4 regions of the Endozoicomonas sp. PH6C genome follow, and region 2 is predicted to be linked to each of the others. Evidence: predicted binding sites of a transcription regulator. Region 2 holds the regulator's gene; each other region holds the start of a gene.
What was found. The regulator LexA, encoded in region 2, represses DNA repair genes until DNA is damaged. The targets are predictions, from matches to a motif close to TACTGTNTANNTANACAGTA.
Positions count from the first base shown of each region.

Region 1: ACOMG9_RS17570 (DNA topoisomerase III) is a predicted target of LexA. The motif match lies at 3,498-3,517, and genes of this name have one in related genera.
Region 3: recN (DNA repair protein RecN) is a predicted target of LexA. The motif match lies at 2,399-2,418, and genes of this name have one in related genera.
Region 4: ACOMG9_RS15445 (YebG family protein) is a predicted target of LexA. The motif match lies at 2,472-2,491, and genes of this name have one in related genera.

Region 1 covers NZ_CP185342.1:4,749,497-4,757,554, forward strand. Annotated here, with positions in the region: gene ACOMG9_RS17560 (hypothetical protein) at 1-817, opposite strand, end outside; gene ACOMG9_RS17565 (hypothetical protein) at 955-1,299, opposite strand; gene ACOMG9_RS17570 (DNA topoisomerase III) at 1,497-3,425, opposite strand; gene ACOMG9_RS17575 (hypothetical protein) at 3,556-5,412, opposite strand; gene ACOMG9_RS17580 (hypothetical protein) at 6,236-8,044, opposite strand.
Region 2 covers NZ_CP185342.1:3,218,101-3,226,158, reverse strand. Annotated here, with positions in the region: gene fadA (acetyl-CoA C-acyltransferase FadA) at 1-394, shown strand, start outside; gene topA (type I DNA topoisomerase) at 901-3,543, shown strand; gene ACOMG9_RS12075 (DUF6586 family protein) at 3,599-4,105, shown strand; gene ACOMG9_RS12070 (PTS sugar transporter subunit IIB) at 4,234-4,539, shown strand; gene ACOMG9_RS12065 (hypothetical protein) at 4,717-4,959, shown strand; gene ACOMG9_RS12060 (SulA-like leucine-rich domain-containing protein) at 4,986-5,474, opposite strand; gene lexA (transcriptional repressor LexA) at 5,603-6,205, opposite strand; gene ACOMG9_RS12050 (serpin family protein) at 6,455-8,058, opposite strand, start outside.
Region 3 covers NZ_CP185342.1:5,618,151-5,626,208, reverse strand. Annotated here, with positions in the region: gene tfpB (type IV pilus assembly ATPase TfpB) at 1-114, shown strand, start outside; gene ACOMG9_RS20475 (hypothetical protein) at 204-686, shown strand; gene recN (DNA repair protein RecN) at 689-2,374, opposite strand; gene grpE (nucleotide exchange factor GrpE) at 2,632-3,216, shown strand; gene dnaK (molecular chaperone DnaK) at 3,408-5,327, shown strand; gene dnaJ (molecular chaperone DnaJ) at 5,533-6,672, shown strand; gene ACOMG9_RS20450 (hypothetical protein) at 6,743-8,058, opposite strand, start outside.
Region 4 covers NZ_CP185342.1:3,971,971-3,980,028, reverse strand. Annotated here, with positions in the region: gene rapA (RNA polymerase-associated protein RapA) at 1-1,783, opposite strand, end outside; gene ACOMG9_RS15445 (YebG family protein) at 2,154-2,441, opposite strand; gene rluB (23S rRNA pseudouridine(2605) synthase RluB) at 2,596-3,507, opposite strand; gene scpB (SMC-Scp complex subunit ScpB) at 3,632-4,555, opposite strand; gene ACOMG9_RS15430 (segregation and condensation protein A) at 4,555-5,418, opposite strand; gene ACOMG9_RS15425 (tryptophan--tRNA ligase) at 5,561-6,775, opposite strand; gene ACOMG9_RS15420 (L-threonylcarbamoyladenylate synthase) at 7,144-7,767, opposite strand.

The sequences.
Region 1 (8,058 bases), 1.5 Mb from region 2:
CCAGAACTTGCCCAAACTCCGAGAACAAGGCATCAAGATCAACCTGGCTTGAGGGTTTGCGAGACTCAGCAACCCAGACCCCAAGAGAACGCCCCTTCACGGCTTTGAACAGGGAATGAATACGCCCCCCGATTAGCCCACTCCACTCATCGAAACCAAAAGCCACCGGCTCTTCTTCGGGTACAAAATAACATTCAGCCACTTTCAACATAGGGACAATAATAAAGCCACTGTTGATATAGCCTTTCAGGATAAACTGCTGACTGTTGACCTGTATCGTATTCAACGAATAGATCGAGGCAGAGCGAGCCAGAATACCTATAAAGTCAGCTTCTTCGATGATGTCAAGCACTTGCTTAAAAGCCCCTACAGGTATTTGCTGCCATTGGCTGGCGTTGTTTCCTGGCCAACGCCAGTTGAAATAGTCTGCCAGCTCAGCTTGCCAGTTATGGCAAGCCACTGTCGCAGGCTGCATAGCTCCCGTTTGCCTTATTAGTTCCAACGCTTCTGTGCGGTCTTTCAGGGAAACCAGGGACTGACAGAATTCTCTGTCCAGCCTGGGCTTCCAGAGTTCGAAGGGATGAATACTGCAGGATTCATCCTCATCGGATAAAGTAACGTTCGGTGTCTCAGACCATGCGTAATAAGTAACTGCAGAGACAAACAGGGCTGCTAAAGGAAACCTATAGCCTCGAAAGCCACTGCATTCGCTTGTCTGACAACTTTCTGAAGAAAACGACAGAGACGACTGCACAGACAGAAGAAGGATTAGCAGAGCAGAAAGAACCTGCCCACGGGTAAAGCGGGTTGGCAGCATGAGGTGTTCCTGAATCAGTTACTGGTAATTCTTAGACCCTGATTACCCCAGAAAGTTTAACTACCGCGATCGAACATGATTCAGATTCATGCTGCCAGCCTGAATGTGGTTAGCTTTAAGCCCGGATCAGCAGGTATTCAGCCGGACTCTGGCGCTCTCGTTTCGGCATCTCCTGGCAGACTGCCACCGGTTTTTGGCTGGTCGAGGGTGCAATTCCAACCCCAACCTTCCTGTTTTTTCACAAATTCTGAGGCTTGACCTTCGCAATAGCCTTCAGTGTAAGTGGCGTTCCAGAGTGTCTTTTCATCACTGCCTTTGGTGTAGCGGACCTGACAGGGCAGGCTGGATTCACGCTGAAGATAGATGACGCTTATCTTTCGTTCCTGATTGCTGCGGTCACAGGTGTATGAGTAATTATCCGATGCGGATGCCAGTCCGGTCATACCCAACCCAACCAGAATGGCCAGAAAAGCTCTGTACATGGGGGATCATCCTGTTCGAATCATATCAACCATCCCAGAAACGTTGGCTGAGTCAGCCCAACGAATCTGCCCGTGTAGGATCAAAAGAACCACTGGGGCACTCTAACACAGCCTTTGCCAGAAACTGAAAATTCTTGGACAAACATCTTACCAGGCAGAAACGGAACGCTGAATTCGTTCACATTCAGGGATCTTTGTCAGGAGGCTCGAGGAGAGTTTTTTCTACGCCGGGTTTTCTTCTTGAAGCGGTTTGGCGATACCGGAGGCAACCCCTGTACATTAATGGTTCCACACTGCCCGGCCTCCCGCAACAACTGAACCAGATGCTGTTCCAGCTCACTCATAAAAGTCTGATAAGAGCCTTTTTTCTCTACAATCTGATTCAGTGAGGCTTCCCAGCGGGCGGTCATGTCAGGACGACTGACAGGCTCGGGCAGAGCTTTTATCAATGCTTTCCCGGTCTCTGTAGCATGAATGTTTTTCCCCTGACGGGTAAGATATTTCCTATTGAACAATAATTCTATAATGCCTGCCCGGGTGGCTTCGGTACCCAGACCGTCGGTCTCCTTGAGCACCTTCCTGATCCCGGTATCTTTAACATAGCGGGCAATACCGGTCATGGCCGACAGCAGAGTGGCGTCGGTGAAAGGTCTGGGTGGCTGAGTTTGCTTTTCTGCCAAATCCGCATCCTTGCAGAGCAGTGCCTGCCCCCTGTGCAATTCCGGCAACCTCTGACCGTCCTCTTTATCCTCAGAGACGGACGGCTTGCGGGGAAAAATGGCTTTCCAGCCTTCTTCCTGCACCTCCCTGCTGCTGGCCGTGAATTGCCCGCCTTCCAGGGTGACACTGACTTTACGAGCTAAAAACCGGTGATCCGGATAAAACTGTGCCACATACTGTCTGGCGATGAGGCCATATAAGTTGCGCTCCCGGTCACCCATTTTGTAGAGATCAGTTCTACGGGTGGTCGGGATAATACCGTGGTGTGCGCTTACTTTACTGTCATTCCAGGCTTTGCTTTTGCGGTCGGGTAATGCACCGTCCACAGCACTGGCCAGTTTTTCATCATTGCTTCGTATCGTGCCAAGCACTTCCGGTGCCTCCCTGAAATGCTCCACAGGCAGATAACGACAATCCGATCGGGGATAAGTCACCAGTTTCTGCTCATAAAGCTTTTGACAGACATCCAACACTTCCTTGGCACTCATCCTTAACTGTTTGGCAGCATCAATCTGAAGAGCGGAAAGTGAATAGGGTAACGGTGGCGATTCCTTGCCAAGTTTCTTCTCCAGCTTAGTGACTGTCCCCTCCTTGCCCTGAATCCTGCTGACAACATTTTCCGCCAGTCGACGATCAAGTACACGGCCCTCGTCATCCATCCAGGGCTGGCAGGCTTCACTGGGTTGCCATTTTGCCTTGAAACACTCACCCTGGTCAGTCACCAGCAGGGCAAAGACTTCGAAATAAGGTTTGGGTTGGAAATCGGCAATATCTTCGTCTCTTCGAACCACCAGGCCCAAAACCGGAGTCTGTACCCGACCGACAGAAAGCAAACCGCCATAACCTGCCTTTTTGCCAAGAACGGTATAGGCACGGGTTAAATTGATACCATAGAGCCAGTCGGCACGGGAGCGTGTCAGAGCGGAAACAGAGAGAGGTACAAAATCAGAATTGCTCTGCATTCGATCGAAGGCTTTCTTAACTGCCGGACCGTTCAAGTCATTCACTAAAAGACGACGGACACTTTTTCTGCGGGTTGGTGAAAGTTTGAGATAATCCAACACTTCATCGACCAGCAACTGCCCTTCCCTGTCCGGGTCTCCGGCATGAACAATGACATCAGCCGTTTTCAACAGCTTACGAATCACAGATAACTGGGAGCGAGTGTTTTTTCGTGGTTGCAGTTGCCACTGCCGGGGAACAATAGGCAAATGTTCAAAACGCCATTGCTTGAAGGCAGAGTCATACTGTTCAGGCTCAACCTGCTCCAGCAGGTGGCCTATACACCAGGTGACGACATCACCGGATGCGGTCTCTATGTAGCCATCCTGTCGTTTATGGGGGCGGGGCAAAACATCGGCTATGGCTCTGCCCAGACTGGGTTTTTCAGCAATGATTAAACGCATCAGGTCAACAAAAGTTACATCAGATCAATGGTACAGCTGCCTATAATAAGTTTCTTTCTGGCCGCATCATAGCCCTGAATAAGCAGACAGCCCAAGGCTTCAGCCTTTTTCAAGTATCTGGCCAGTTGGTTCAATATACGTTCAGCAATGATAGCAGGTACTCCCTGAGCCTTGAGTCATTAATTAACTTGAAGAATTCGTCAAGCTGTTCTTTATCATAACCGGTATTCTGATCGAATATGTGCTGAATCAGTACCTTGGTTGCCAAAATATCACGAATATCCTTGCTTTCTGTGTTTTTGATTTCATCAAATAATTCATTGTTCTCACCCTGTACCAACTTTCTCTTAACTTGTGTATCGAGACGCCAAACTTCTGCATTGGGGCAGTGGACCAGCCATACAACATCCAGCAGATCAGGCATGGCGTTTTTTGCCTTAATGATTTGCTTGTTTGTCTGACGACGAAGCGGTGAGTCCTGGTTAAATTGATTCAGTGCTGCTGCCTTTATTTCTGGCTGATAGTCATTCACGAAAAATGACTCAAGGCCTGTGCCTTGCCAGAATGATTGAAGATGTTCGTTCACCTGAGTTTGAAAATGACGCCATTGGTAAAAAGGAATCTTATTCATTGTGATGGCTTTGGTCAGGTTGATATCTCCTGTAACCAGGGTTAATGGTTGAGAGAAGTAAGCCAGAGCATTGTAAGCATTGTCGTTATCAATAAAACCAGAATCGATAAACGTTATTTTTCTATATTCAGAGACAGTAGGGTCACAATCGCTATACGTTATTTTTTTATATTCAGAGGTTGTGCGCTGACAATAGCTATTTGATGCACTGTTTGATTTGTAATGAACATTGCCAAAACCCAGTTCACTGAGCATTTCTTTAAAGGATTCTGTTGATAACATTGACCATTTAAGGTCGGTAACAATTTTTATGTCACCCGGATCTATTCTTCTGATAATCTCCAAATACTCTTTCAAGAAGGCTTCATCGTCGTAATAAGCGGTATAATACGACACGTTCTGAATAGCTTCTGCCTGAGCATCCAAATCACTATGACCCGTAAGAGCAAGTCCCAGCCATGGCCTATCTTGCAGTAATTGCTTTAAATCTTCATACAGTGAAGTTGACGTTTTGTCATCTGAAATTTCGTAATTATCAACTTTCTCGATCAGTTCTGAGTTAAAGGGTAACCCAAGGTGCAGTTCACCCAGACCAAACCTTGGCGTAGCAATAGAGAACTTATGTTGTTCTGTTTTAATTGAGCACTCTGTAAGATTTTGACACAAATCATAACCTTCAAACCGAAAGTCCGAGATGTAGTTCATGGTTTGACGATTCAAAGGAATAGATTCAAGGCTACTGACTCCAGATCTTTGGTGAAAATTTTCTACCAGCCATAAACTGACAATAAAGCTCTCAGCCAAACTCTTGCCTCCGGCACCAATATTAGAATACTGACCAATTCCCAACCAGTTGGATGTACTGGGGATTCTCATTCCTGCCCAGGTTGACAGGGAGAGGGTAAAACTTCCGAACTCCATCTGCATCGAACTGGTGTCGTATTCCTGCCTTTCATCCTTAAAAATCCAATTAATTTTCAGATCAGAAGCTTCAGAAAAAACACGGTAGAGCTTTTTTTTCTGAGATTGAGTGCTCTGTACAGTCAATTCAACAGGAATATTGTTAAAAGCTTTATCACGACGAAGCTCTTTGTTGACTTCCAGTAAACAGGCAAAGTCATCCAGACCATCTTCGGCTATTGTTGCCAAAATCAGTTTTGGCTCATTGGGATAATAAACATAGGGCCTTGCATTCAGTGCCAGCAACCATTTGACTAAGGACGATTTGAGGTTGATCTCCCTGTCATCCATATCGACTTGTGTAGCGCAGACCGATGATGGCAAAAAATTAAGGAAAAGAGCCAGTAACAAAATCATCATTAATGTAAAAGTTTTGTAGACGTTTTTTAGCTGCATAATGTATCAGACCTCCTATGAAACAAGCGTACCTGATACCGACAATTTTTGCGGGTTACGATTATTTGCATCAGATAATTGAGAAATCAACGCCTGTATTGAGGCAGGCTGTTATAAGTACCTAACCATAGAATCTCTCTGCTGAAAGCTAAAACCTGACATCTTTCCTGATCGATTCGATGTAGCAATCACAATCAGAGTCTATGATAGTTCCGTTAACAGGATAGAAATAGTAGTTCATTTTTTATGAAGTGCATCAATATCACAGGAAGATTTTTTAAATGACATCAACCCGATTGAAAGCCATGTGATGTATTTCCTGAATTTCCTCAGATATAAAAGATGAACAAATGACAAAAAACTTTAGTTCCAATCATAGGTAAGCAAATGTTTTTGAAACAAGCTACTCTTCACTCGCTAAAGATTTTAGTAAAGAGTACCCAGCCAGTGACGTTCAATAGACAAAATTTCAAGAAATTAAAAGTACTCAGCCATACGGAATCGAATATTTCTGGCTTATTGGGCAGGTGCTCTGCAAGGCGCAACGACGGGAACATGGGGGCGGGGCAAAACATCGGCTATGGCTCTGCCCAGACTGGGTTTTTCAGCAATGATTAAACGCATCAGGTCAACAAAAGTTACATCAGATCAATGGTACAGCTGCCTATAATAAGTTTCTTTCTGGCCGTGTCATAGCCCTGAATAACCAGACAGGCCAAGGCTTTGACCTTTTCCTAAGTATCTGGCCAGTTGGGTAAGTTTCTTTCTGGTCCTGTGTTAGCCCCGAATAACCAGACAGGCAGGGTCTCCGGGGTTTCTGGTGCTAATGTTTGTTTAGCAATGGTATCAGGTATTCTCTGAGCCTTGGATCCTGAATTAACATGAATAATTCGTCAAGCTGGTATTGATTAAAGCCCGTACTCTGATCACGACTGTGCTGAATCAGCACTTTGGTAGCCAAAATATCCCGTATATCCATACTCTCCGTCTGTTTGATCTCATGGAACAATTCATCGTTCTGCCCATTCTCCAATCTCTCTCTGACCTGTGTATCAAGATTCCAGAGTGCATGACTGGGACGATGGACCAACCATATAACATCAAGTAGACCGTGCATGGCGTTGTGCGCACTAATAATTCGCCTGTTTATCTCACGACGAAGCGGTGAATCAAGGTTAAATTGGTTAAGTGCTGCAGCTTTTATTTCCGGCTGATAGTCACTCACAAAAAATGACTCAAGGCCTGTGCCTTTCCAGAGTGATTGGAGATGCTTATTTACATCAGTTTGAAAGTAGTGCCATTCGTAAAAAGGAATCTTATTCATTGTGATGGCCTTGATCAGGCTCATATCTCCTGTAACCAGAGTGAGTGGCTGAGAGAAGTAAGCAAGAGCATTGTAAGCACGCTCGTTATCGATAAAACCAGGATTGATAAAAGTAATTTTTCTATATTCAGAGCCAATGCGATGAAAATAGATGCCAGACCCACCTCTTGATTTGTAATGTATAGTGCTAAAGCCCATTTCATACAACATTTCCCTAAAGGCTGGCGTGCTTAATATTGTCGATTTAGTGGGGGTAACAATTTTTATTTCACCCGGCTCTATTCTTCTGATAATGTCCAGATACTCTTTCAAGAAGGCTTCATCTTGATAATAAGCAGTATAATACGACACGTTCTGGATAGTTTCTGCCTGAGCATTCAAATCACGATGCCCCGTAAGAGCATACCCCAGCCATGGCTTATCTTGCAGCAATTGCTTTAAATCTTGATGCAGCGAAGTTGATGCTTTGTCCACTGACATTTCGTAATCATCAATTTTTTCGATCAACTCAGAGTTAAAAGGCAACCCAAGGTGCAGTTCACCCAAGCCAAATTTTGGCGATGCAATACAGGATTTATCCTGAGCTGAATCAAGGGAATATTTCAAGTAGGGATGATTAACATTATGATTATAATGTCCTAAGTCTGAAAGGAAACTTCTATTTCGACGACTGAATGTCAGATTAGCAAAATTATTAACACCAGAACTCTGATAATAATTTTCTGTTAACAATAAATCGTCAGTAATACTAACGTCCAAGCCTTTATCCATAGCCTCAATATTAGAAAAGTGACCAATTCCCAACCAATTGGATGTTTTGGGGACTCTCATTCCTGACCAGGTAGACAGAAACAGGGAAAAGCTTGCATACTCCATCTGCATTAATCCAGTCAAGTATTCCTGCCGTTCATCTTTATAAATCCAATTAATTTTCAAATCAGAAGCTTCAGAAAAAGCACGATAGATCTCCTTTTTTTGAGATTCAGTGCTTTGCACTATCAGTTCAACAGGAATGTTGCTAAAAGCTTTATCATTACCAAGCTCTCTGGTTACTTCCAGTACATAGGCAAAGTCATCTGTACCTTCTTCGGCTATTGTTGCCAAAATCAACCTTGGGTCATAGGGAATAAAGCTGTATGGCCTTTTGTTCAACGCAAGAAACCATTTGATTAAAGAAGATCCGGGGTTGATCTCCCTGTCACCCATTTCGACTTCTGTAGCACAGATAAATGATGCCATAAAACTAAGCATTACTGCTATTAAACACATTGTTGCTGTAGAATTTTTGTGGAAGCTTTTTAGCTTCATAATGTATTAGACCT
Region 2 (8,058 bases):
GGACCTGGGTCTTCAGCCAATGGCTGTGATTCGTTCCATGGCAGTTGCCGGTGTTGATCCCTCCATCATGGGCTATGGTCCTGTGCCCAGCACCAAGAAAGCTCTCGAGCGTGCAGGACTGACTATGGATGACGTCGATCATGTTGAGTTGAATGAAGCCTTTGCTGCTCAGGCTCTGCCTGTCCTGAAAGACCTGAATCTGCTCGACAAGATGGATGAGAAGGTGAATCTGCACGGTGGCGCTATTGCCCTGGGTCACCCCTTCGGATGCTCTGGTGCCCGCATCTCCGGTACTCTGCTGAATGTAATGAAGCAGAACAATGGTACGATCGGTGTAGCAACCATGTGTGTAGGTCTGGGTCAGGGTATTACTACGGTATTTGAACGTCTGTAAGGCGTCGGCCTTTGCCAGACGGGTTCCTGTCTGGCTTATCCTGCCTGAAAGTACTCGCCCCGGAATTCTATTCCGGGGTACTCCTTTTTGATGCATTTTTATGCTGAGATTCTGCTTCGAAAATGAGTATCTTTTTCAGTGTCTGCATAAGTTATTTTGTCGGTAAAACCCGACATTTTTTCCCGTCAATGATCATCATGAAATCTGTCAGGCTTCACAGTAATTAAATAATCTTTTGATATTCAAGGATATTATTGCTTATAACTGGCTGGATTAATCATTGAGGCTGTGAAACGATAAATAAGAGGGTCGTTCGAGAAAAATTCAGGATCATTGCAGGGTTTTCCTTGACCGATGTTTTTCTTGACCTTATATATTGAAACAATTTTCAATTCCCGACCTTTCTTGTTTTGGTCGCAGACAGCACTGAGTGTTTTATGATCTTTTTTCCAGGCTGGTCAGCATAACCGGAACAATGGAGCTGATTACAGGACGTGTAAGGTAGCATGGGTAAATCTTTAGTTATCGTCGAGTCGCCGGCCAAGGCGAAGACAATAAACAAATATCTGGGCAAGGACTTTGTTGTTAAGTCCAGTGTTGGTCACATTCGTGATTTGCCCACCGCAGGTGGCTCCAGGAAGCCTGTGGACCCCAAAGCTCGGGCAAAGGCTGCTGCTGAGACACGTAAGCTATCTCCTGAGCAGAAAGTCATCCATAAGAAGCGCAAAGCCAAAGAACAGCTGATTGAAAGAATGGGCATCGACCCTGAAAAAGGCTGGCAGGCCCGTTACGAGATACTGCCCGGCAAAGAGAAGGTGGTTGATGAGCTGCGTCGCCTTGCCGCATCAGCTGACACAATTTACCTGGCAACTGATTTGGACCGTGAGGGAGAGGCCATCGCATGGCATCTTCAGGAAGCTATTGGCGGGGAGCCTCAACGTTATCGGCGGGTAGTCTTCAACGAAATTACCAGAAATGCCATCCAGGAAGCCTTCAAAGAGCCCGGCTCTCTCAATATTGACCGGGTCAATGCCCAGCAGGCAAGGCGATTCCTCGACCGTGTAGTAGGTTATATGGTTTCTCCTCTGCTCTGGGCTAAAATTGCCCGTGGCCTGTCAGCAGGGCGGGTGCAGTCAGTAGCGGTTAAGTTGATTGTTGAGCGGGAGCGTGAAGTCAGAAGCTTTATCCCCGAAGAGTACTGGGAAGTTTACGCTGACCTGGCTACGGAAAATGGAGAAGTTATCCGTTTTCAGGTGGCCAAAGAAGCTGGCGATGCCTTCAGACCTGTCAGTGAGGCTGCCACCGGAGTTGTTCTTGAAAAGCTGAGACAGGCTGATTACAAGCTGACCGTGCGTGAAGACAAACCGACCCGAAGTCGTCCTTCTGCACCCTTCATTACCTCAACTTTGCAGCAGGCGGCCAGTACCCGTCTGGGATTCAGTGTCAAGAAGACCATGATGATGGCCCAACGTCTTTATGAAGCGGGTCACATCACCTACATGCGTACTGACTCGACCAATCTGAGTCAGGAAGCGGTGGAGAGTGCCCGGGAATTTATCGATGGTACGTTCGGCTCAAGGTATCTGCCTGAAAATCCGAACCGGTATTCCAGTAAAGAAGGCGCTCAGGAGGCTCACGAAGCAATACGTCCTTCCTCTGTGACTGCTGAGCCAGGCTCTATTTCCGGTCTTGAGAAGGATGCAGAGCGGCTCTATGAACTGATCTGGAGACAGTTTGTTGCCTGTCAGATGACGCCTGCGGAGTACCTGAGTACGTCCCTGACAGTTCGGGTGGACGACTTTGATCTCAAGGCGAGGGGCAGAACCCTCAAGTTTGATGGTTATACCCGGGTAATGGCGGCCATAGCCAAAAAAGGTGAAGACATCATTCTGCCGGCTCTGGAAAAAGGTGATCCGCTGGATCTGAAAAAACTGGACCCGAAACAGCTGTTTACAAAACCGCCTGCCCGTTTCAGTGAAGCGGCTCTGGTAAAAGAGCTTGAGAAGCGTGGAATAGGCAGGCCCTCCACTTACGCTTCCATTATTTCGACTATCCAGGATCGCGGTTATGTTTCCCTGAAAAATCGTCGTTTCTATGCCGAGAAAATGGGCGATATTGTCACAGACCGGCTGGTTGAGAACTTCCATGATCTTATGGATTACAACTTTACCGCCAAGATGGAGTCCAATCTCGATGTAGTGGCTGAAGGTGGTGAGAACTGGAAAGATCTGCTGGACAGTTTCTACAGTGATTTCAGCAGCAAGCTGGAGCAGGCTGAAGACGACAGCGACGGTATGCGCTCCAATGACCCTTCTCCTACCGATATCAAATGTCCTGATTGTGGCAGGGATATGATGATTCGCACGGCCAGTACGGGAGTATTTCTGGGTTGTTCCGGTTACTCGCTCCCGCCCAGGGAGCGTTGTAAATGTACCATTAATCTGGTGCCCGGCGAAGAAGTTGAAGATGCTGACGACGAGGATGCAGAAGTCAATGCTTTGCGGGCTATGCATCGTTGTCCCAAGTGTTCTACGGCGATGGAAAGCTACCTGATTGATGAGCAGCGTAAGCTTCATGTCTGTGGTAATAACCCGGACTGCTCCGGCTATGAAGTGGAAAAAGGTCAATTCAAACTCAAGGGTTATGATGGCCCCGTGCTTGAATGTGACAAGTGCGGTTCCGAGATGCAGCTCAAATCCGGACGCTTTGGCAAATACTTTGGTTGTACCAACAGCGAGTGTAAAAACACCCGCAAGCTCTTGAAAAGTGGGGAAGCGGCTCCCCCCAAAATGGATCCTGTACCCATGCCTGAGCTCAAATGTCTGAAAGTGGATGATCATTATATTCTCAGAGATGGTGCCTCAGGTCTTTTCCTGGCGGCCAGCCAGTTCCCAAAGAACCGTGAGACCCGTGCTCCTCTGGTGAGTGAACTGATCCCTCATCAGGCGGCTATTGATCCAAAGTATCATTATCTTCTGGATGCACCGAGGCAGGATGCTGATGGTAATCCCGCAATCATTCGCTACAGTCGCAAAACCAGAACTCAATATGTTATGAGTGAGTCTGAAGGCAAGGCTTCAGGGTGGAGTGCTACCTTCCAGGAAGGCAAGTGGGAAGAAAAAGTCACCAGGAAGCGCAAAAAATCCTGATCTGGCCTCGTCACAAACAGGACCTTCACAGAGATCCGTGGAGGTCTTTTTATTTTTGAGAAAGATTATGTCTGAGCAGTGGCGTTCTCATACCAACAAAAAATTACACTATGCCCGTTTACAGCTGGATGCCTGGGAAAGAGCAGAAGCTTTTGAGCAGGAGGCTTTTCGAGAGGCATTTCTGATGCATGCCAGTCAAGCCTATTCCTCGATGCTGGCGGAGATATTGTCTCCCTACGGTGAGCAGCTGACCCGGTTGCTGTCTCTGGAAGATGCTTGCAGATTGATGGTTGAGCAACCGGCAGAAGTGTCTGAACTCGAGCAGTTAAAGCAGCTGGAGTCGTCGGACAGTTGGCTGGCAGATTTACTTAAAGCTTATGACGATATTTTTAATGCTAATGGTAATATACAATCATATTCAAGTAATAGCAGTATGATTATGATTGCTTCGGATACTAGTGAAGTCACCAAAGGTATTAAGACGCCAGAAAGTGCCAAGAGTATTCTTGCCTCCCTCAAGGAGTTGGTAGGGCACTTTAGAAATTTCAATCTTGAATGGTGATTAGATTTTTTAGATCTGATTCATGACTCATAATAGTGTGCCTGGATTGATTCAAACCGTGCATGATTGTGGGAATGTTTAGAACTCTGTTGTTTATGGCTGTTGTTCAATTTGATCAGAGGTGTCTTATGACTAAGATCATGCTGTGCTGTTCGGCAGGTATGTCTACCAGCATGTTGGTGGAGAAAATGCGCGAAGCAGCTGAAAGTCGGAGTGAAGAAGTCGAGGTTGAAGCCTTCGGCGCTAGTCATTTCGATGAACAGGTAGCCTGTTTCGATGTTGTTCTGCTGGGTCCTCAGGTTAAATATATGTTGAATGATCTCAAGCTGCGTGCTGCCGAATATGCTGTTCCGGTTGAGGCGATTAGCCCTGTTGATTATGGCACGATGAATGGTGCGAAAGTATTGGGCTTTGCTCTGTCGCTAACAGCCTGATTAATTCCAGTTTATCGTGTGTATGCTGCAATACGGGGGCAAAAGCTGCAGCTCTTTTAAGGGTTTTTACTTTCCAGTCTGCAATAACACTTTGCATTACTCTGTACTGACCTATTGCATCATAAGTCACAATGCTGCATGATTTCTCCCTCTTATACGCTATTTATGGAACGAAATATGGCTGCATCGTTTTTGGAAATTGTGGAACTTCCAACAGGAGAGATCGTTCTGCGACGCAGTGATGACGAGGGTGAGCCGCTGCTGACTATGAAGTTTTCAGAGGAAGCCAAGATGTATCTTGAAGGGGACCACCTGCAAGTGGCAAAGGTCATGTTTGATGCAGGCATGCGTGAAGTTGCTGAACTTACTCGTCCGCAGTCTTCTGAAGAAGAGATTCCTGAGAACAGAGTACTGCACTGACTCTATTTTCATGGAAATGACAGGCATCATGCAACCTGTCTAGTGCGAATAGCCAGCCCCTGACACTGTCCATTCCTGGCTGCGCTTTCAAGCCTACTTAGCCACCCTTTATCCAAATGCCCCAGCCAGCTGATGACAGTGTGGCTGGTTCCGGATGCCAGCGCTTTCCTGGTGAGTTCCAATGTCTGATTAATATTGTTGGAGCTAAAGATTTGCACCTTGTCATGATTTAAGTCGCAATTCTTTAACCAGTGCAGGGTTCTGGTGTCATCTGCCAGAATCAGGGTCAACCAACGTTCACTGTCAGTGGACAGCTGACTGAGCATGGGCGTCAGGAGTTGTTCTGCCTGCCAGGGTTGACCTGAAAGAATGAGTTCATTAATACTGGGCTTCAGAGACTTTTCAGTTTTTCCTGATAAAGTCTTTTCTAGGCGCGAGGGGTTAATGCAGACTGTATTGGTCTGATAGCTTGGAGCTGAAAAATTGTGCCTTTCACTGCTGGTTCGGTACAGCATAAATTCTTCCTTCTGGCATAGCCCGGACGCTGTTTGTTATTCGCACTTCAGCGTAGTGGGCCTTTAACAACAGCTGCCTGTTGTGAGTAGTGTCTCTGGAATAATGGTCAGACTCATCTTATTCCGTCTCAGGACTGATTTCTGATGACTCCGACGCTTAAACCTTCGATGGCAAAGGCATCCTGAGTGAGATCAACGACTATGGTTTCGAACTCGTCGTTTTCCGGATGCAGCAATACTTTGTTTTTCTGTTTCTCGAATCTTTTCACGGTGACATCATCTTCAATCCGGGCGACGACAACCTGACCGTTTCGAACATCTGTTGTCTTGTGAACGGCCAGCAGGTCACCATCAAGAATCCCGATGTCCTTCATGCTCATTCCTTTTACCCTTAACAGGAAGTCTGCCGATGGGGTGAAGAAAGCGGGATTGAGCATCAGGTGGTCTTCGATATGTTCCTGGGCGAGGATCGGGTTCCCGGCAGCAACCTGTCCAATAATCGGAAGGCCTTCAGGCTGGCTGTCTGGAATGCGGATACCACGGGAGGCTCCGGGGGTAATCTCGATAGCGCCTTTACGGGCCAGTGCCCTGAGATGTTCTTCGGCAGCATTGGGTGAGCGAAAGCCGAAGGTCTTGGCGATTTCGGCCCTGGTGGGTGGGAAACCTGTCTCTTCAATATGAGATTTGATCAGGTCCAGTATCTCGGATTGCCGTTTAGTCAGTTTGATCATGGTCTCTCAGTCTGTTTTTTTATACAGTATCTGTGATTATATACAGTATTCTTGTGGTGGCAAGTTATTAAGTACCTTGCCAGGCTGCGACGATAAGTAAAAAATGACAAGAGGGTTGTCAATGGTGCAGGTGAGGCATGCTTTGCCACCATAGTGATGAGTTGTTGGCTGAAATTCGCAAGCTGAGTCCCTGAAGCTTTTTTTAATAAAAAATCCGGAGGTGGTTAATCTCCGGATTTCGCATTTTATTTATGATTGTGTAGAAGTTAATTTCTTCCGCAGTGCATCCCAGGCATCATTTGAAACTTCTACTTCAAAGCCATCAAAACCATGCCAAACTTTAACAAAATCTACATGTTTGTAATCAAGCCATTCTAATATTTTTTCTCTGATTTCAAGGGCATTGTCCTTAGTACCAGTATGGATAGCTAATCTGGATTTAAGTGCTTTGGCACTTTTGATATTAAAATCCTCTTTCGGATCAAACCTATGGTATATTAGTTTGCTCACATCAATAGATTCATCATCTGGTAACATATATTTTATAGAGTTAATAGTTTCTTCAATAATTCTTTCGTCTTTTTTGGGTTCATCTAATTTTCTGTAATTTTTATAATTTTCGATAGGAGTCATTTTGCTATCAGCTGTCAAGTCATTTGGTTTCAAACTTTTATCAGATTTCAAATCATTAGATTTCAAGCTTTCAGCTGAGTCATTCCCAGCCGCATAAAATTCTAAAAAGCTGCCATCCTTAATCAGCATCTCCACCAACCGATTGCCTTGTCCATCTACAATGGCAATGTAACCAGGGGAGACAAAATGAAAGTGTGGTGGTTTTTTTGTACCGAACCCTCTGAGCGTTCTTGTTGCGGCAGTGGCAACTTGACCATAAGCTCCCTCTTCATCAATGGATACTCTGGTCTTCTGAAGAATTTCCAGATCACAATTTGAGGGATGGCCTAATCTTGTTAAATCTTCAGACCTTATGACAGCGGCTCCAAATGTCTGATAAATTTTGTCGAGTAAATTGGTGTCACAACTGCCGTCTATTTTTATCTTGGGTAGCATTAGATCCATCTCTATTTTAGAGCCATTTAATCCGTCAATCAGGTGATTGATTGTATCAGAATCAAGGTTGTTAATCCCTGTTGGACTGTCATCAGGTGTTATTATTGCGACTAATTTAAGATCTTCACCATAAACTGATCGGAATTCTTTGCCAATGGCTCCAAACTTTCTGTTATGAAAAAATTGAACATTTTCAGTTGACTTCATCATCTTGACGTTTTCAATTATACTTCCGTCTGCGCAAATAAATTTGCCCGAAGCTGTTTTTTCTTTAGAAAATGGACTTTTCCAGATACCCTCGAATTCCATCACATTACCAATTACCGTTTTAATCTGTTCTCGTCGAGTTTTAGAATGACCATGAAACAACTTATTGATTTTTCCATGAGTTTTCTCTTTCACGAAGTCTTCTGCGACGTCAGCCAGGCACCTGTCCTGGTCAGGACGGTCCAGCTTTTCGGTTTGATAACATTCAGACAGTATCTGATCAAGATGCTCGTTTATGACGGCAGAGTCAGAACCTATAAAGTTAGCGCAAGAGAGTGCCTTCTGTATCTGGTACGGATCCTTGGCGTAAGCATGGTTAACGCTGAATTCGCCTAGTTTTTTATGGATCTCAATCTCCATCTCATCAGTTAACTCTTCTTTAGAGATACCCAGAACCGATGCCTTTCTAGCTTTATCATCCATGCTCGCCAGAAGCATACCCAGAACCGGAGCCAGACTGGCAGAAGACACTACCTTGCTGTTATTGTCCCTGGCGTCTACGGCGTTCAGAATTCCTA
Region 3 (8,058 bases), 2.4 Mb from region 2:
CAATCCATCAAAGAAGGTATGTACAGTCTTCGCCTTTCCGGAGCTCAGAAAGTAGCAACAGGATTAACAACCATCGAAGAAGTGATGAGAGTGACACCAGACCAGCAGCATTGATTGACTCAGCTTTAAGAAGAAATGGTTGCAGTCTCCCACTGACTATTCGATATTAATATGTGAAGTGACAGTGGAACAGTCAGATAATAATGAAAACACTTATCCTTACAGGCTTGCTGCTATTACCCTTTGCAATACAAGCGCAGAAGGTAATGGAACTGAAGCCTGCCGAAAAACCCCAATCATTTGTTGAGCAGATGCAGCAGAATTTTGATCCGGCTGTGGCTGATCTCGTGCTGGAGTCTTATTTGAACAGCCTGCTCAAGGCTAACGCAATTAAAGGTGGAGCCAGAAACTCATCCATAGAGTATTCTGTAAGAGCCAACCGGGAAGGGGAGTTGGTGGTGACTCGGCATCAGCAACTGGAGCGGGGGCTGGTCCGAAACAATAACACCCTGACAGTGTTCGGCGTTGGCCATACTTTGGAGTCAGACTGTTCCAGTATTGAGCAGCGTTGCTGGATTTTATATCCCGATAAGGATGAACGTTGGGTTGAAATAGAATATGCACCCAAAGCCGTGAAGGAACTGGCTAAAGGAATGGGGTTACTGATTAAGGAGCTGCAAAGGTAATTTCAGGCGGCAGACCTTGAAACACAGAGACTAAGCATCTCTTTTGCGTGGTTGAGTGTGGACTCGGTCATTTCTACACCGCCCAACATTCGGGCCACCTCTTTAACACGACAATCGCCTTTCAGGCCGACGATCTCAGTGGAAGTTTTAGCATTGCGAACCTTCTTGCTGACATGCAAATGCTGATGCCCCTGGGATGCTACCTGAGGCTGGTGGGTGACACAAATTACCTGACTTCTTTCTCCCAGCTCCCTGAGCATGGCTCCGACAATTTCTGCGGTGCCACCGCCAATGCCGACATCCACTTCGTCAAAGATCATGCTGGGAATGTGAGAGGTTTGAGCGGTTATCACCTGAATGGCCAGACTGATTCTCGATAGTTCACCACCAGAGGCCACTTTAGCCAGTGCTCTGGGTGGTTGACCCGGGTTAGTCGTCACCAGGAATTCGACCTCTTCAGCACCATTGGCTGAGAGCATGCTGCCCTCTATCGGTGTCAGGGCAATGATGAACTCTCCGTGTGGCAGGCCGAGCAAAGCCATGCGTCTAGTGATTTTTTTTTCAAGTTGTCTGGCAGCAGACTGACGTTTTCTGGAGAGTTTTTCGCATTGGTTCTGAAACTCGGATTTTAGTTCGATCAGCTTTTGTTGTAATGCTTCAACCCGTTCATCGCTGAACTGGATGCTCTCCAGCTCAGAGCCAAGCGTGCTTTGTTTTTCCAATAACGCTTCGGGTTGAACCCTGTGCTTTCTCGCAAGGTCGTAAATAGCACTGAGGCGTTCATCCACATCCCGCATTCTGGCGGGATCGGCATCAAAATGATCGATAAAGTGATTGATTTCTCCTACCGCTTCCTCGACCTGAATTTGGGCAGAGGACATCATTTCAATTGTGTTGTTGATGGCTGGGTGATCTATTTGCAGATCGCTCAGGCGCTGCAGGCAGGTGGAGAGTTTCTGGAGAATGTTACCTGCCTCGTTGTCTGAGCAGATAGCATTGATTTCGTGACACACGGAAAGAGTGCCTTCAGCATGGGATAACTGTTTGAGTTCCTGCTCAAGTTGTTCCAGCTCTCCTTCCTGAAGTGATAGCTGTTCCAGCTCCTGAAGCTGATAGCTGAGCAGTTGCACTCGTTCATCCTGCTCCCTGCGATTATGGCTGAGAGTGGTCAGTTCATCATGTGTCTGGTTGAACTGATGGGCAGTGCGAGCCACTTCGGAGGCCAGTTTTTGTATATCGGCATAATCATCCAGAAGCAGTCGATGGTTGCTTTTTTTCAGTAACGACTGGCTTTCATGCTGGCCATGGATATCAATTAACCGTTCACCAATGGCCCGAAGATCCGCAAGGGGAGAAAGAGTCCCATTGATATAGGCACGGGACCGTCCCTCTTTGGTAATGACTCTTCGGAGAATGCACTCATCATCACTGGCCAGATCTTTTTCTTGCAGCCATGCTTTTGCCGCAGTGCACTGGCTGATATCAAAAGAAGCGTGAATCTCAGCTTTGTCAGTACCCTGACGAACACAGTGACTATCGGTTCTGTCACCCGTTGCCAGACCGAGAGCATCCAGCATGATGGACTTACCGGCACCGGTCTCGCCGGTAATGACAGTCATTCCACAATGGATGTCCAGATCCAGCTGGTCAACGATGGCGAAGTTGCTGATGGACAGTTGGGTCAGCATGATAAATACCCGCTACTGTAGCTTTACTGTTTATATATACAGTAACCTGAAGTGTGCGATTCGTAAAGTCAGAGCTGAAAAAATCCACTGATCCTGAACTGAATGAGATGGGGGCCGTTGTGATTTTGTTTTGCGGCCCGGTGTTTTGCGAAATGATCGCTTGCGTTAAAAAAACTGTTTTTCAGGTCTTGAATCCGGAATTCGTGACCCAATATACGTTTCATCTAAATGATTGCCTCCCGGTCGGAGATTCTGGAATGACAGTAGAAAGCAGCAAACCTGAAGAGCAGGTAACGGAAGAAGCCACAGAGCAGCAGGCAGAAGAAAGCCTGCTGAACGAAGAGGGTGGTGTTGGACTCGACAGTGAAGGTAATCTGACCGACGGCCTTGAGAGTCAGCTGGAAGCACTCAACGAAGAACTTGCCAGGGCGAAAGATCAGACTCTGCGTACTGCTGCTGAAATGCAGAACATTAAGCGTCGTGCCGAGCAGGATGTTGAAAAGGCTCACAAATTTGCTCTGGAAAAATTTGTTGACGCACTGATTCCAGTGGTTGATAGCCTGGAAAAAGGCATTGAAAGTGCCGAACAGGCAGAAGGGTCTCACGAAGCCCTGGTAGAAGGTATGAAGCTGACTCTGAAGCAGTTCCTGGATGCATTGGGACGCTTCGCGGTAGTTCAGGAAGACCCCAGTGGTCAGCCTTTTGACCCGAACTTCCATCAGGCCATGTCGATGGTTCCGAATCCCGATGTTGAAGCCAACACCGTGATTGATGTTTTCCAGAAAGGATACAAGCTGAATGGTCGTTTGATTCGTCCGGCTATGGTTGTTGTTTCCAAATAAGTGATTTTGCTGAGGAATATTCAAAAAAGAATATTTCAACAGCCTTGAAATCAAATCGATTGATCCCATATTGATTTCAAAGGCCAAAAACAGCTGCTCACCAGACACTGGCAAGCAGCCCTCAGCTGAAGAATTAAAGAATTGAACTAAAGAATTTCGTCCTGGAATCAGGGCAATGGAGAGATTGAACAATGGGTAAAATAATCGGTATTGATCTGGGTACCACTAACTCTTGTGTATCTATTCTGGATGGTGAAAAAGCCAAGGTTCTGGAAAATGCTGAAGGCGGTCGTACAACGCCTTCTATCATCGCCTTCACTGACGATGGTGAGACTCTGGTAGGTCAGCCAGCCAAGCGTCAGGCCGTTACCAATCCTGACAATACCCTGTTTGCCATCAAGCGTCTGATTGGCCGTCGTTTCAAAGACGATGTGGTTCAGAAAGACATCCAGATGGTTCCTTACAAGATTGTTGAAGCTGACAATGGCGACGCCTGGGTTGAAGTTAAAGGTGACAAAAAAGCGCCGCCTCAGATTTCTGCTGAAATCCTGAAGAAAATGAAGAAGACCGCTGAAGACTACCTGGGCGAGTCTGTTACTGAAGCGGTGGTTACCGTACCTGCATACTTCAACGATGCTCAGCGTCAGGCAACCAAAGATGCTGGCCGTATTGCCGGTCTGGATGTCAAGCGTATCATTAACGAGCCAACTGCTGCTGCTCTGGCCTACGGCATGGACAAGAGGCAGGGTGACCAGACCATCGCTGTATACGACCTGGGTGGTGGTACTTTTGATATCTCAATCATCGAGATTGCCGATGTTGACGGCGAGCACCAGTTCGAAGTACTGGCCACCAACGGTGACACTTTCCTGGGTGGCGAAGACTTTGACATGCGTTTGATCGATTACCTGGCAGAAGAGTTCAAAAAAGACCAGGGTATCGACCTTAAAGGTGACCCTCTGGCCATGCAGCGTCTGAAAGAAGCTGCTGAAAAAGCCAAGATTGAGCTGTCTTCTGCTCAGCAGACTGATGTTAACCTGCCTTACATCACTGCCGATGCAACCGGTCCTAAACATCTGAACGTTAAAGTCACCCGCTCTAAACTGGAGTCTCTGGTTGAAGACCTGGTTCAGCGTTCTCTGGAGCCATGTCGTCTGGCGGTTAAGGACTCCGACCTGGATCTGTCTGACATCGACGAAGTCATTCTGGTGGGTGGTCAAACCCGTATGCCAATGGTTCAGGAAAAAGTTGCTGCTTTCTTCGGCAAGGAACCTCGTAAAGATGTGAACCCTGACGAAGCGGTAGCCATGGGTGCATCCATCCAGGGTGCGGTTCTGGCGGGTGACGTTAAAGACGTGCTGCTGCTGGACGTCACTCCACTGACTCTGGGTATCGAAACCATGGGTGGAGTTATGACTGCCCTGATTGAAAAGAACACCACGATTCCGACCAAGAAGTCTCAGGTGTTCTCTACTGCTGATGACAACCAGAGTGCTGTAACCATTCACGTTTGTCAGGGTGAGCGCAAGCAGGCTTCTGCCAACAAGTCTCTGGGACGTTTTGACCTGTCTGACATTCCACCGGCTCCACGTGGCATGCCTCAGATTGAAGTCAGCTTCGACCTGGATGCCAACGGTATCCTGAATGTTTCTGCCAAGGACAAGGCTACTGGCAAAGAGCAGTCCATTGTGATCAAGGCTTCTTCCGGCCTGTCTGACGATGAAATTGATCAAATGGTTCAGGACGCTGAAGCTAACGCGGCTGAAGACAAGAAGTTTGAAGAGCTGGCGGCTGTCCGTAATACGGGCGATGGTCTGGTACATGCTACCCGCAAGACTCTGGAAGAAGCCGGTGATAAGGCCACTGAAGAAGAGAAGAGTGCGATCAACGAAGCTCTGACTGCTCTGGAAGAAGCGCTGAAGGGTGACGACAAGGATCTGATTGAAGAGAAGTCCAAGGCACTCTCTGAAGCTTCTTCCGGTCTGGTTAAGAAGATGTACGCTGAAGCCCAGCAGCCGGGTGCTGAGAGTGCTCAGGAAGCTGAATCTTCTTCCGCTGCGGATGACGCCGTAGATGCCGAGTTCGAAGAAGTGAAAGATGACAAGAAGTAAACCCATTCCGCGCTGCGGTATGAGTTGATTTGGCGGCGCGGGAGCTTTCTCCCGCGCTCTTGTGTTTAAGAGGCTGTCTGAAAAGTTTCGCTGATTTTCCAAACAGTCTCTGATTCAATAAATCGGGATCGATCCCGATGTATGAAAGCGATTTGGATTATTTCGGTCAGGTGATCTGACGGAACCTGACCACAGGGTGTTACTGATGGCAAAACGTGATTTTTACGAAGTACTGGGCGTAGAAAAGGGGGCCTCTGACAAGGAGATCAAGAAGGCCTACCGCCGCATGGCTATGAAGTTCCACCCTGACCGTAACCCTGATGACAAAGAGGCAGAAGAGAATTTCAAGGAAGTAAACGAGGCTTTCGAAATCCTCTCTGATGATCAGAAGCGTGCCGCCTACGACCAATACGGTCACGCCGGTGTCGATCCCAATATGGGCGGCAGTGGAGCTGGCGGCTTCGGTGGAGCTGGCGGTTTCGGTGACGTCTTCGGTGATGTTTTTGGAGACATCTTTGGTGGCGGCGGCCACTCCCGCAGCTCTGTTCAGCGAGGTGCTGATCTGCGCTACCAGCTGGAGCTGGGTCTGGAAGAAGCGGTTAAGGGGACTACCAAGAAAATCAAGATTCCTTCCCTGGTAGCCTGTCAGTCCTGCGACGGTTCTGGTGCCAGGAAAGGCACTTCTCCGGTTACCTGTACCACCTGTGGAGGCATGGGTCAGGTGCGTATGCAGCAGGGTTTCTTCTCTGTTCAGCAAACCTGTCCTGATTGTCACGGCACCGGCAAGATGATAAAAGACCCTTGTCGTGAGTGTCATGGTGAAGGTCGGGTTCAGGAATATAAGACTCTGTCTGTAAAAATTCCTGCCGGCGTCGATACCGGTGATCGTATTCGTCTGGCTGGTGAAGGTGAAGCGGGCTTCAATGGTGGTCCAGCCGGTGATCTGTACGTTCAGGTGAGCGTAGCAGACCATCGGATCTTCCAGCGTGATGGCAAGCACCTCTACTGTGAAGTACCTATTACCTTTGTTGATGCAGCCCTTGGTGGCGAACTGGAAGTTCCGACCCTCGACGGTCGGGTAAAACTCAAGATTCCAAAAGAAACCCAGACTGGCAAGTTGTTCCGTCTGCGCGATAAAGGCGTCACACCGGTGCGTGGCGGTAGTCGTGGAGACCTGATGTGTCGTGTTGTGGTAGAAACACCGGTGCATCTGACTGAACGCCAGAAAGAGCTGATGGAAGAGTTGAAGGAAACCTTTGCTGCCGAAGGGGAGCATCGTCAGTCTCCTAAGAAAACCTCTTTCTTTGAAGGGGTTAAGAAGTTCTTCGACGATATGGGCAAGTGATCGGTCAGTCAGAATGGAAAATAAAAAAAGTGGCTTCAATGCCACTTTTTTTATGTCCAGCGTTGTTCAATTAATGCGTAGGCTTACAGAAATATTTCTCGTACTCGCTAAGAAAGTACTGATGATCGAAGTACTTTGTGGTCATGGCTCCCAGCGCTTCGTTTCTGTCTCTGAACGGGTTTTTGTAAGCTAGTTCTTTCTGTTCCAGAAAATCCCGGTAATCAGAGTTTGGATTATCGGCATCATTGTCGAAGTTTGTTATATCAATGTAGGAGAAAATCAGGCGATCTTCTTCTGCAATAACGACAGTATTCCAGGCATGTGTTTTGTAGGGTGAAAACAATGCCCTGGTCAGGTAAACATTTGCCAGTACGTCAGGAAACAGCTGTTTCAGTTGGGCAAAAACAACCATTCCCAGTACCGTGTATTTATCACAGTCGCCAATCTCCCTTCGCCAATATTCAGCGATTGAACACTCTTTCGGGAAAGTCAATGCCAGCTCACCTTCATCCACGGTATCGTAGTCAAGCTTTTGCGAAACGATATGAGCTGTCAGGTAGAGCAAATTATAGATCGTTGGTCTTTTTACATATTTGGCTATGTTTTCAACGTACTTGAAAATTTCCGTTTGGTCGTCTGTTGAAAAAACGTTCATGCTGTTATAGACGTATATTGAGTTAAGCTGGGAGAATAAATCTTTTGGTAGAGGGATGGGCTCTTTTTTACTCTGGTAGCCCGCCAGATTACCGATGTACTCAAATTCAAGATGATTAGCGGGGTATACACTGCAGGTTGGCTGGTCTGTGATTAGAGAAGGGTAAGTGTCCAGGTCAATGCCATGGAAGTAGAGGGAAGTTGCATCACTCAGCGTTATGTTTTTGCTCATGGCTTCATGAATAAAAGATGTAGGCACTTTTGAAGAGTAGAGTTTTTTTAATTCAAAGGGTGTGCGGGCGAGCCCTATGTATCTGGGCAGGTCTTTTGTTGTTAAGCCTTTTTCGAATGTTTCATGAAAATCTCTCTGTTCAGTATCCGTGGCGATGTACAAGCCGTTTCTGTTTAGGGTGTCTGCAAGATTGGGAGGTATTCCATGTTTAACGTAAGCGATAATAGAGCTGGCACGATTAACCCCTGCCTCGATGTAGCTATTAGCCGTTTGAGGAGTTAGTCCTGCCTCGAGAATATCTGCAATAAAAAATGGCTTGGAAATGACTCTGGGATGAAACATTGCGGCAACGCCCGGAGTAATGTTGAAGTGAGTATAATAGTAAATAATGTCTGGACTGATTGTTGGGGTATCCTGAGCAAAAAGAAGGACTTCTTCTGGCGTGGTTCCTACTTCTGTGAGGCTCTCAATATCATAATCAACTAGCCCGGCGTTCAAGA
Region 4 (8,058 bases), 750 kb from region 2:
TGGTCTCAGTCTGGCCAATGCGATCGAGCCGTCCAATACGCTGTTCCAGCAGATCCGGGTGAGCAGGCAGATCAAAGAGCACCAGGTGGTGGGCAAACTGGAAATTGCGACCTTCACTGCCAATTTCGGAGCAGACCAGAACCTGGGCACCGTATTCCTCATCAGCAAACCATGCAGCCGCTCGATCCCGCTCTACGATAGTCATGTTCTCGTGGAACACTGCCGTGGGTATACCAGACACAATTCTGAGAGCGTCCTCGAGATCCAGAGCGGTATTGGCATTGGCACAGATCACCAGCACTTTCTGTTTTTTAAGCAGCTTCAGCAGGTTAATCAGCCAGTCGATGCGTGGGTCTACCTTCCACCAGGGGTCCATATCATCAACACAGATATGGGATTGGTAAGCCAGTTCGGGGTAGAGCGAACCACGGGCTTCGGTTTCTTCTTCCTGGGCAATCTGATAAAGCTCGGGCAGCTTCTGGGCGTACCCCTGAACAACACGGCCGGGGAATCCTCCCACCGCTGCACGGGTATTTCTGAACAGAACCCGGCCAGTACCATGGCGGTCCAGGAGGGTTTTTAGTAGCTGTTCGCGGGCCGTTTCTTTTTGTTCAGAAGAGCCATTATTGATCAGGTCGATCAGAGGCTGACAATCGTGACCCAGGAAACCGGTCAGGTGCTGACAGGCGACTTCCGGCAGGTGGTTATTTTCCAGCAGCTCTTGAACCGCTTCGGCCACAGGCTCATAGTTTTTTTCCTCTTCCTGATAGGTCACCAGATCGTGGAAACGATCAGGGTCCAGCAGACGGAGCCGGGCAAAGTGACTTTCGGGTCCCATCTGTTCAGGTGTTGCTGTCAACAGCAGCAGGCCGGGAATTTGTGACGACAATGTTTCCACAACCTGATATTCACGGCTGGGGTTTTCTTCTGACCAGACCAGATGGTGAGCTTCGTCGACGATCAATAGATCCCAGTCGACCTCAAGAGCTTGCTGAAAACGATGTTCGGACTGGCTCAGGAAGTCCAGGCTGCAGAGAATCAGTTGCCCCGTGTTGAACGGGTTTTCATCTTCAGTCGCACGGCAACGCTCTTCATCAAACAGTCCGAAGTGCAGATTGAAACGACGCAGCATTTCAACCAGCCACTGATGCTGAAGTGTTTCCGGTACCAGAATCAATACCCGACTGGCTCGTTCAGTGATCAGTTGCTGATGCAGGATGAGACCGGCTTCAATGGTTTTACCCATGCCGACTTCGTCAGCCAGCATCACTCTGGGAGCATGACGTCCAGACACTTCACGCGCTATATGCAGCTGATGAGGTATCAGGCTGGTACGGGCACCGAGCAGCCCTCTCACAGGAGAGCTTAGTAGTCGACAATTGTTCAACAGAGTTTTGTATCGCAGGGAAAAGTTGCTGTTTTGGTCTATTTGACCCGCCAGCATTCTGTCCTGCGGTTTGTTGAAATGAATAAAGTTGCCCAGTTCCGATTCGGGAAGCTCTTTGGGCTTTCCGTCGGGAAGAACGCCTCTATACAGTAGCAGACCATTCTCTTCGATGACTTCTGTCACCGTCATGGTCCAGCCCTCGTGACTTTCTATCTTGTCACCAGGATTAAATTGTACCCTTGATAGCGGGCAGTTATTAATGGAGTAGAGCCGGGTTTCACCGGTGGTGGGGAACAATAGGGTTACCATGCGACTATCGAAAGTCAGAACGGTACCCAGCCCTTGTTCAGTTTCGGTGTCACTGATCCAGCGCTGTCCAGGAACGAAGCTCGTCATGTCGTGACTACATACCTTGCCAGACAAAAAGGCCGATATATTAGCGGAATTCGCTGTATTAGCAACCAGTACAAGTGCTACTTGGCGGGTTGCTTCACTAGTGTCTTGGTCTGATTATGGGAAAAATGACCTTTAGAACCGCTGTTTTTGGTAAAAAAAAGGGTTTCTCTATCAGGAATGAAAGAAAGACTTTTTTTCACAAAGAGCTATTTTAAAGCTGAACCTGAAGTGAGTCAGAGGGAAATGGATGATTGTTTTTACCCATGCTCTTTATTCCTGATTCGTTCTAAATGGGAGGGGATAAAAAAGGGTTTGTGGCAGAGCGGATCAGGGCTTTCCGCTCTTGGTTATCGGATATTGGCAGGCCAGCTCAGGCCGAAGTCTGATCCTCATTTGGGTCATTGTCTTGCTCAGCAGTCTGGCCTATCTCGAGCACCAGGTCCGGTTTGCCTTTAAAGGCTTTGGCGAAGGCTTCCTTGTTTTTGGCGAACATCAGGCCGATCTCTTCTGCCAGTTGCTCATCAATTTCAAAGTGATCTTCCAGCAGGCTGGTGATATTCCCGGCCAGTTCCAACATGCGATCGTATTCTTCAGCGGCTTTTTTATCTGTAAACATGCTTCCGTCCCGGTCAACTCGCCACATGGGGGTAATAGACATGGGCCTCTCCTGTCAGGTGTGGTTTAGATTAACTGTATATAAGTACAGTTAATCTGTCCAGTGAGAACCCGGTCAGGGCCAGCATGGAAACTCATTAAAGCATATTCAGGGTATCACCAAGAGCTCCAACTCGATGGCTGGAGCTCAGATAACATCAGCGATGCCTGTTCTTTTTGAAAGCACCAGGCTTTTTGTGAGGCGAGGGCCGCTTCTTGTTGATAGCAGGTTTACCACGGGTGCCTCTGGTTTTCAGGCCGGTTTTGGTGTGTCTCGGATCGACTCTGCGAGTTGGTGTGTTGGGTGCGGGTGATAGCTGAACGGCTGCCGCCAGTTCGTCGATGTCAGTTTTTTCTACTTCTTCCCATTGACCCATGCGCAGGTGGTCAGGAATGATGACATTGGCAAAACGAACTCGTTTCAAGCGGCTTACTGTCAAATCCTGTGATTCCCAGAGTCTGCGCACTTCACGGTTACGGCCTTCCAGAAGGCAGACATGAAACCAGCGGTTGATACCCGAACCGCCTGAGTCAACAATATCGGTGAAACGGGCAGGGCCATCTTCCAGCTCGACGCCATCGAAGAGGTTTTTAACTTTCTGCTCTGTTGTATTACCCATCACTCGAACAGCGTATTCACGTTCAACCTGGTAAGAAGGGTGCATCAAGCGACTGGCCAACTCACCATCGGTGGTGAACAGCATCAGTCCGGAAGTATTGATATCCAGACGGCCAATGGCAATCCAGCGTTCGCCCTGTAGTCTGGGCAGTTTGTCAAAAACGGTCGGGCGGCCTTCCGGGTCGTGGCGGCTGCAAATCTCGCCTTCCGGCTTGTTGTAGGCGATGACACGACGGATTCCGGAAGCATAGGTTTCCAGTTTGACCGGGCGGCCGTCGACAGCAATCTTGTCTTCAGCTGAGGCTCGGTCGCCGAGGCTGGCCTGTTCTCCGTTGACGGAGATTCGACCTTCGCTGATCCAGCGTTCCATCTCACGGCGCGAGCCCAGGCCGGCGCCCGCCAGGATTTTTTGCAATTTCTCACCCTGGGGAGGAGTGGTTTCAGTTGTCATGGTATTTACGGCTATGCCGCTCTGTTTCTCAATCAAAGGGGCCAAAGTATAGCGATTCAGGATAGGTTAAGACAGCGTGGATTTCCGTGGCTGTTCCATCGGGTCATCAGGCATTGCTCAGGGGTTAGTTATTTTCGTTTGATATTTCCACGGGTGTTTCTACTTCGGAAGCAGGCTCTTCTTCAAAGGATGGATTTGTCGCCTGGTGTGCGACTTGATCCTCTTCAGCGAAAAGTCCTACCGACGAATCCGATATATGGGTGTCCTGTTCAGCCTCCTGTTCAGCCTCCTGCTCAACCAACGGTTGTTCAGGTTCTGGTTCATCAATGTTCTTTTTACGGATCAGATCGTCAAAGTTATCTGGCAGATCAGCTTCCAGTTCATCCAGTTCGGCAAATAGCTCATCAGAGGATTGCTCTTCCACCTCAGTGTCCTCCTGAACTTCAGCGTCCTCTGCCACTGGTCTGCTCTGATCGTTAGCTTCTGCCAGTTCCCGGGCTGCTTCTTCCAGATTACGAATCTCGGACAGGGGGGGCAGTTCATTGAGATTTTCCAGATTAAAATAATCCAGAAATTGGCGGGTAGTGGCAAACATGGCCGGACGCCCCGGGACATCCCGGTGACCTACCACCCGAACCCATTCGCGGTCCTGAAGGGTTCGTATAATGTTGCTGCTGACGGCCACCCCGCGAATGTCTTCGATTTCCCCCCGGGTGATGGGCTGCCGGTAGGCGATCAGGGCCAGGGTTTCCAGCAGTGCCCGTGTGTAGCGCTGTGGTTTTTCTTCCCAGAGTCTGCCAACCCAGGGTGACAATTCCTGTCTGACCTGGAAGCGGTATCCCGATGCCACTTTTTTGAGTTCAAAGCCCCGTCCTTCACAGGCTTCAGAGATAGCTACCAGAGCCCCACGAATCTGGTTGTCATCCGGGCGCTCTTCCTCAGAGTAAAGGTCTTCGGGGAACAGTGCGGCCAGCTTTTCTTCAGTCAGGGGTTTCTGGCTGGCCAGCAGAGCTCCTTCCAGGATACGTTGCAGTTGTTCTGCTTCCATCAGTCAATCCGTGCCTTTACGTGAATGGGGCCAAAAGGTTCATTCTGAATGAGTTCGATCAGGGATTCCTTGATCAGTTCCATCACCGCCATAAAAGTAACGACAACGCCGAGTTTGCCTTCCTCAAGCCGGAACAGGGCAACAAAGGGAGTGAAACGCTCAGAGGTCAGCATGGAGAGAACTTCACTCATCCGTTCACGGGTGGACAGGGCTTCCTGTTCAACCTGGTGACTGACGTACATTTCTGAGCGGCGGAGTATTTCTCCCATGGCCAGCATGATCTCTTTGAGATCCACTGTCGGATGGGGGCGTTCCTTTTCCAGGTCGGGTGGGGCCGCACTGGCTTCGTGCAGATCCCGGGTCATTCTTGGCATTTGATCAATATCTTCTGCGGCTTTCTTGAAGCGCTCATATTCCTGCAGTCGACGAATCAGCTCGGCACGAGGATCTTCTTCCTCGTCTTCGTCCTCAGAGACCCGGGGCAGCAGCATTCGTGATTTGATTTCGGCCAGTGTCGCGGCCATGACAAGGTATTCAGCTGCCAGCTCAAATTGTCCTGATTCCATCAATTCTACATACTGCATGTATTGCTCTGTAATGACTGCCACCTGAATGTTCAGGATGTCCATGTTGTTACGCTTGATCAGGTAGAGCAGCAGGTCAAGAGGCCCCTCAAAGGCTTCCAGAAAAACTTGCAGGGCATCCGGTGGGATGTAAAGGTCGTCAGGCAACTTGGCCATGGGCTGACCCATAACCCGTATCTGGTGTTCAATGAGTTCAGGCTCAGAGTCCGATTGAGCTGGCGTTGTCAGCTCTTCAGGGGGTTGTTCTCCGGGCTCAGCCACGGTTTCCGTGGAGGTCATTGATGCTTCACCCTGTTTCGAATCCTCTAACTGAAAAAAAGCAGTTTGACCGACAAACGGTAAAACTGCTTTTTATGACGATCAGACTCGAAGAACCTGACCTGTAGTTTGTAATAGCTGATACTTCACTGAAACACAGTGTTCAACGATAGTCCAGTCCTATGGCTTCCCGAACCTCCCTGAGGGTGTCCTGGGCTTCGTCCCGGGTCTTTTCGGTCCCTTCGGCGATGATACTTTTTACGACATCGGGATTGTTTTCCAGTTCCCTGGCTTCTGAACGAATAGGCTCCAGTTCAGCCTGTACCGCTTCGATCAGGGGCTTTTTGCAGTCAAGGCAGCCGATACCTGCTGAGCGACAGCCTTCCTGAACCCAGTCTCTGCGTTGTTGATCTGAATAGACCTGATGCAGTTGCCAGACCGGACACTTTTCCGGCTCGCCCGGATCATTCCTGCGAATGCGAGCCGGGTCTGTGGGCATCTTTTTCAGTTTTGACGCTACGCTGTCCTGGTCTTCCCTGAGGCCGATGGTATTGCCGCAGGACTTGGACATTTTCTGACCATCCAGACCCGGCATGCGGGGCTGTTCAGTCAGCAAAGCCTGAGGTTCCGGCAAGATAACCTTACCTGTCCCTTCCAGATAGCCAAACAGTCTTTCCTGGTCGCCCAGGGTGATATTGCTCTGTTCTTTGAGCAGCGCCTTGGCCGTGGCAAGAGCTTCGTCATCCCCGTGTTCAAGGTAGGCGCGACGGAGCTTGCGGTAGAGGTTGGCAGTTTTTCTGCCCATTTTGCCGATAGCGGCCTCGGCATTATCCTCAAAGCCGGGCTCCCGACCATAAAGGTGGTTAAAGCGTCTGGCGATTTCCCGGGTAATCTCCACGTGGGCTTCCTGGTCAGCACCGACAGGAACCAGACCTGCACGGTAGGCAAGGATATCGGCGCTTTGCAGGAGTGGATAGCCAAGAAAGCCGAAGGTAGAGAGATCCCTTTCCTTCAGTTTTTCCTGCTGATCCTTGTAGCTGGGCACTCTTTCCAGCCAAGAGAGCGGGGTAATCATGGAGAGCAGCAGATTCAGTTCTGCATGCTCCGGAACTCTGGATTGTATGAACAGGGTGGCCGAACCGGGATTGATGCCAGTCGCCAGCCAGTCAATGACCATGTCCCAGACTGAATCTTCGAGTTTTTCCGGCTCTTCATAGTGAGTGGTCAGCGCGTGCCAGTCAGCTACGAAGAAAAAACATTCATACTCATGTTGCAGCCGAAGCCAGTTTTTTAATACCCCATGATAATGGCCAAGATGTAATCGGCCAGTAGGTCGCATGCCAGATAGAACACGCGACTGTGAGTCTACAGCGCTCAAGAGGCTCTCCCGTTAGAATCCTGAGTGAACAGGGTACGACAGTTTGCACGACGGTAAAAGCGTGTTTTTGCCAGCAGTGAATAAATCAGCCATGGTGACTGAAACAAATTTTTGTCGCCCCCGAAGATGAAAAATGTTTCACAGTAAAAAAAATCTGTCATGAAGTCGGATTTCTCTAGCAGCCTGTCGGACTTAAGCGTCCGTAGCGAGGATTGCAAGAAATTGAGGATAAAAATCTCTGTTTCTGAGGAGAATAGCGAGCTATTTGACGAAGAAACAGGGGTTTTTAGACCAATTTATTGCAACCGCAGTAGGACAGTCTTAAGTCCGACAGGCTGCTAGCAACAGATTAGTGCATTGGATCGGATTCAGTTGAGAAACGGTTCCGGATTGCCTTTACCTTTCCGTAGGACTTCAGGCGTTTCTGCCAGCAAACTGATCACGGTGGTTGGTTCCATACCTCGATAACCTCCATCAATGACCAGGTCCAGCTGGTTTTCAAGTGTTTCACGAATGTCGTATGGGTCCAGCATGGGTTCATTGTCACCTGGCAACTGCAGAGTACTGCTCATTAAGGGCGCGTCCAGTTCATTGAGCAGGGCGCTTACAATACTGCACTCTGGTACTCGTAAACCCAGGGTTTTTCTCTTGGGATGCATCAGGCGGCGAGGCACTTCACGGGTGCCTTTGAGAATGAAAGTGTAAGGGCCGGGTGTATGATGTTTCAGTAGACGGTATTGAACATTGTCGACCTGAGCGTAGGTGGCCAGTTCAGAGAGATCTCTGCACACCAGTGTGAAGTTATGCTTTTCGTCCAATCGACGAATCTGGCGAATGCGCTCAACCGCTTTCTTGTCACCGATCAGGCAGCCCAGGGCATAGGCTGAGTCAGTAGGGTAGGCAATCACCCCTCCAGCCCTCAGAATTTCTGCGGCCTGGCGAATCAGACGAAGCTGTGGCGTCTCGGGGTGGATCTGGAAAAACTGACTCATGGCTGTTGTATACATGGAACCTGCACCTATTGAACCGTCTTTTGGACACTGTGTTCAAAGGGATGTCGACAGGTTGCCATTCTCTTGCAGTAAAATTGGAGTGCGCATCATACCACCGAAGCAAGCCGGTGCAACGTTTGCGTTCAATTCGGGACGATACCAAGGGCTTTGGTTTAGTGATAAGGTTTCACGATCCTCAGTAAGCTGCGCAAGGGTTATGAGGAAGAAAAGTATAGATTTATGGGTATAAAATGATTTTTGTTTTCAGAAGAGTAGTAATAAGTACTTTCA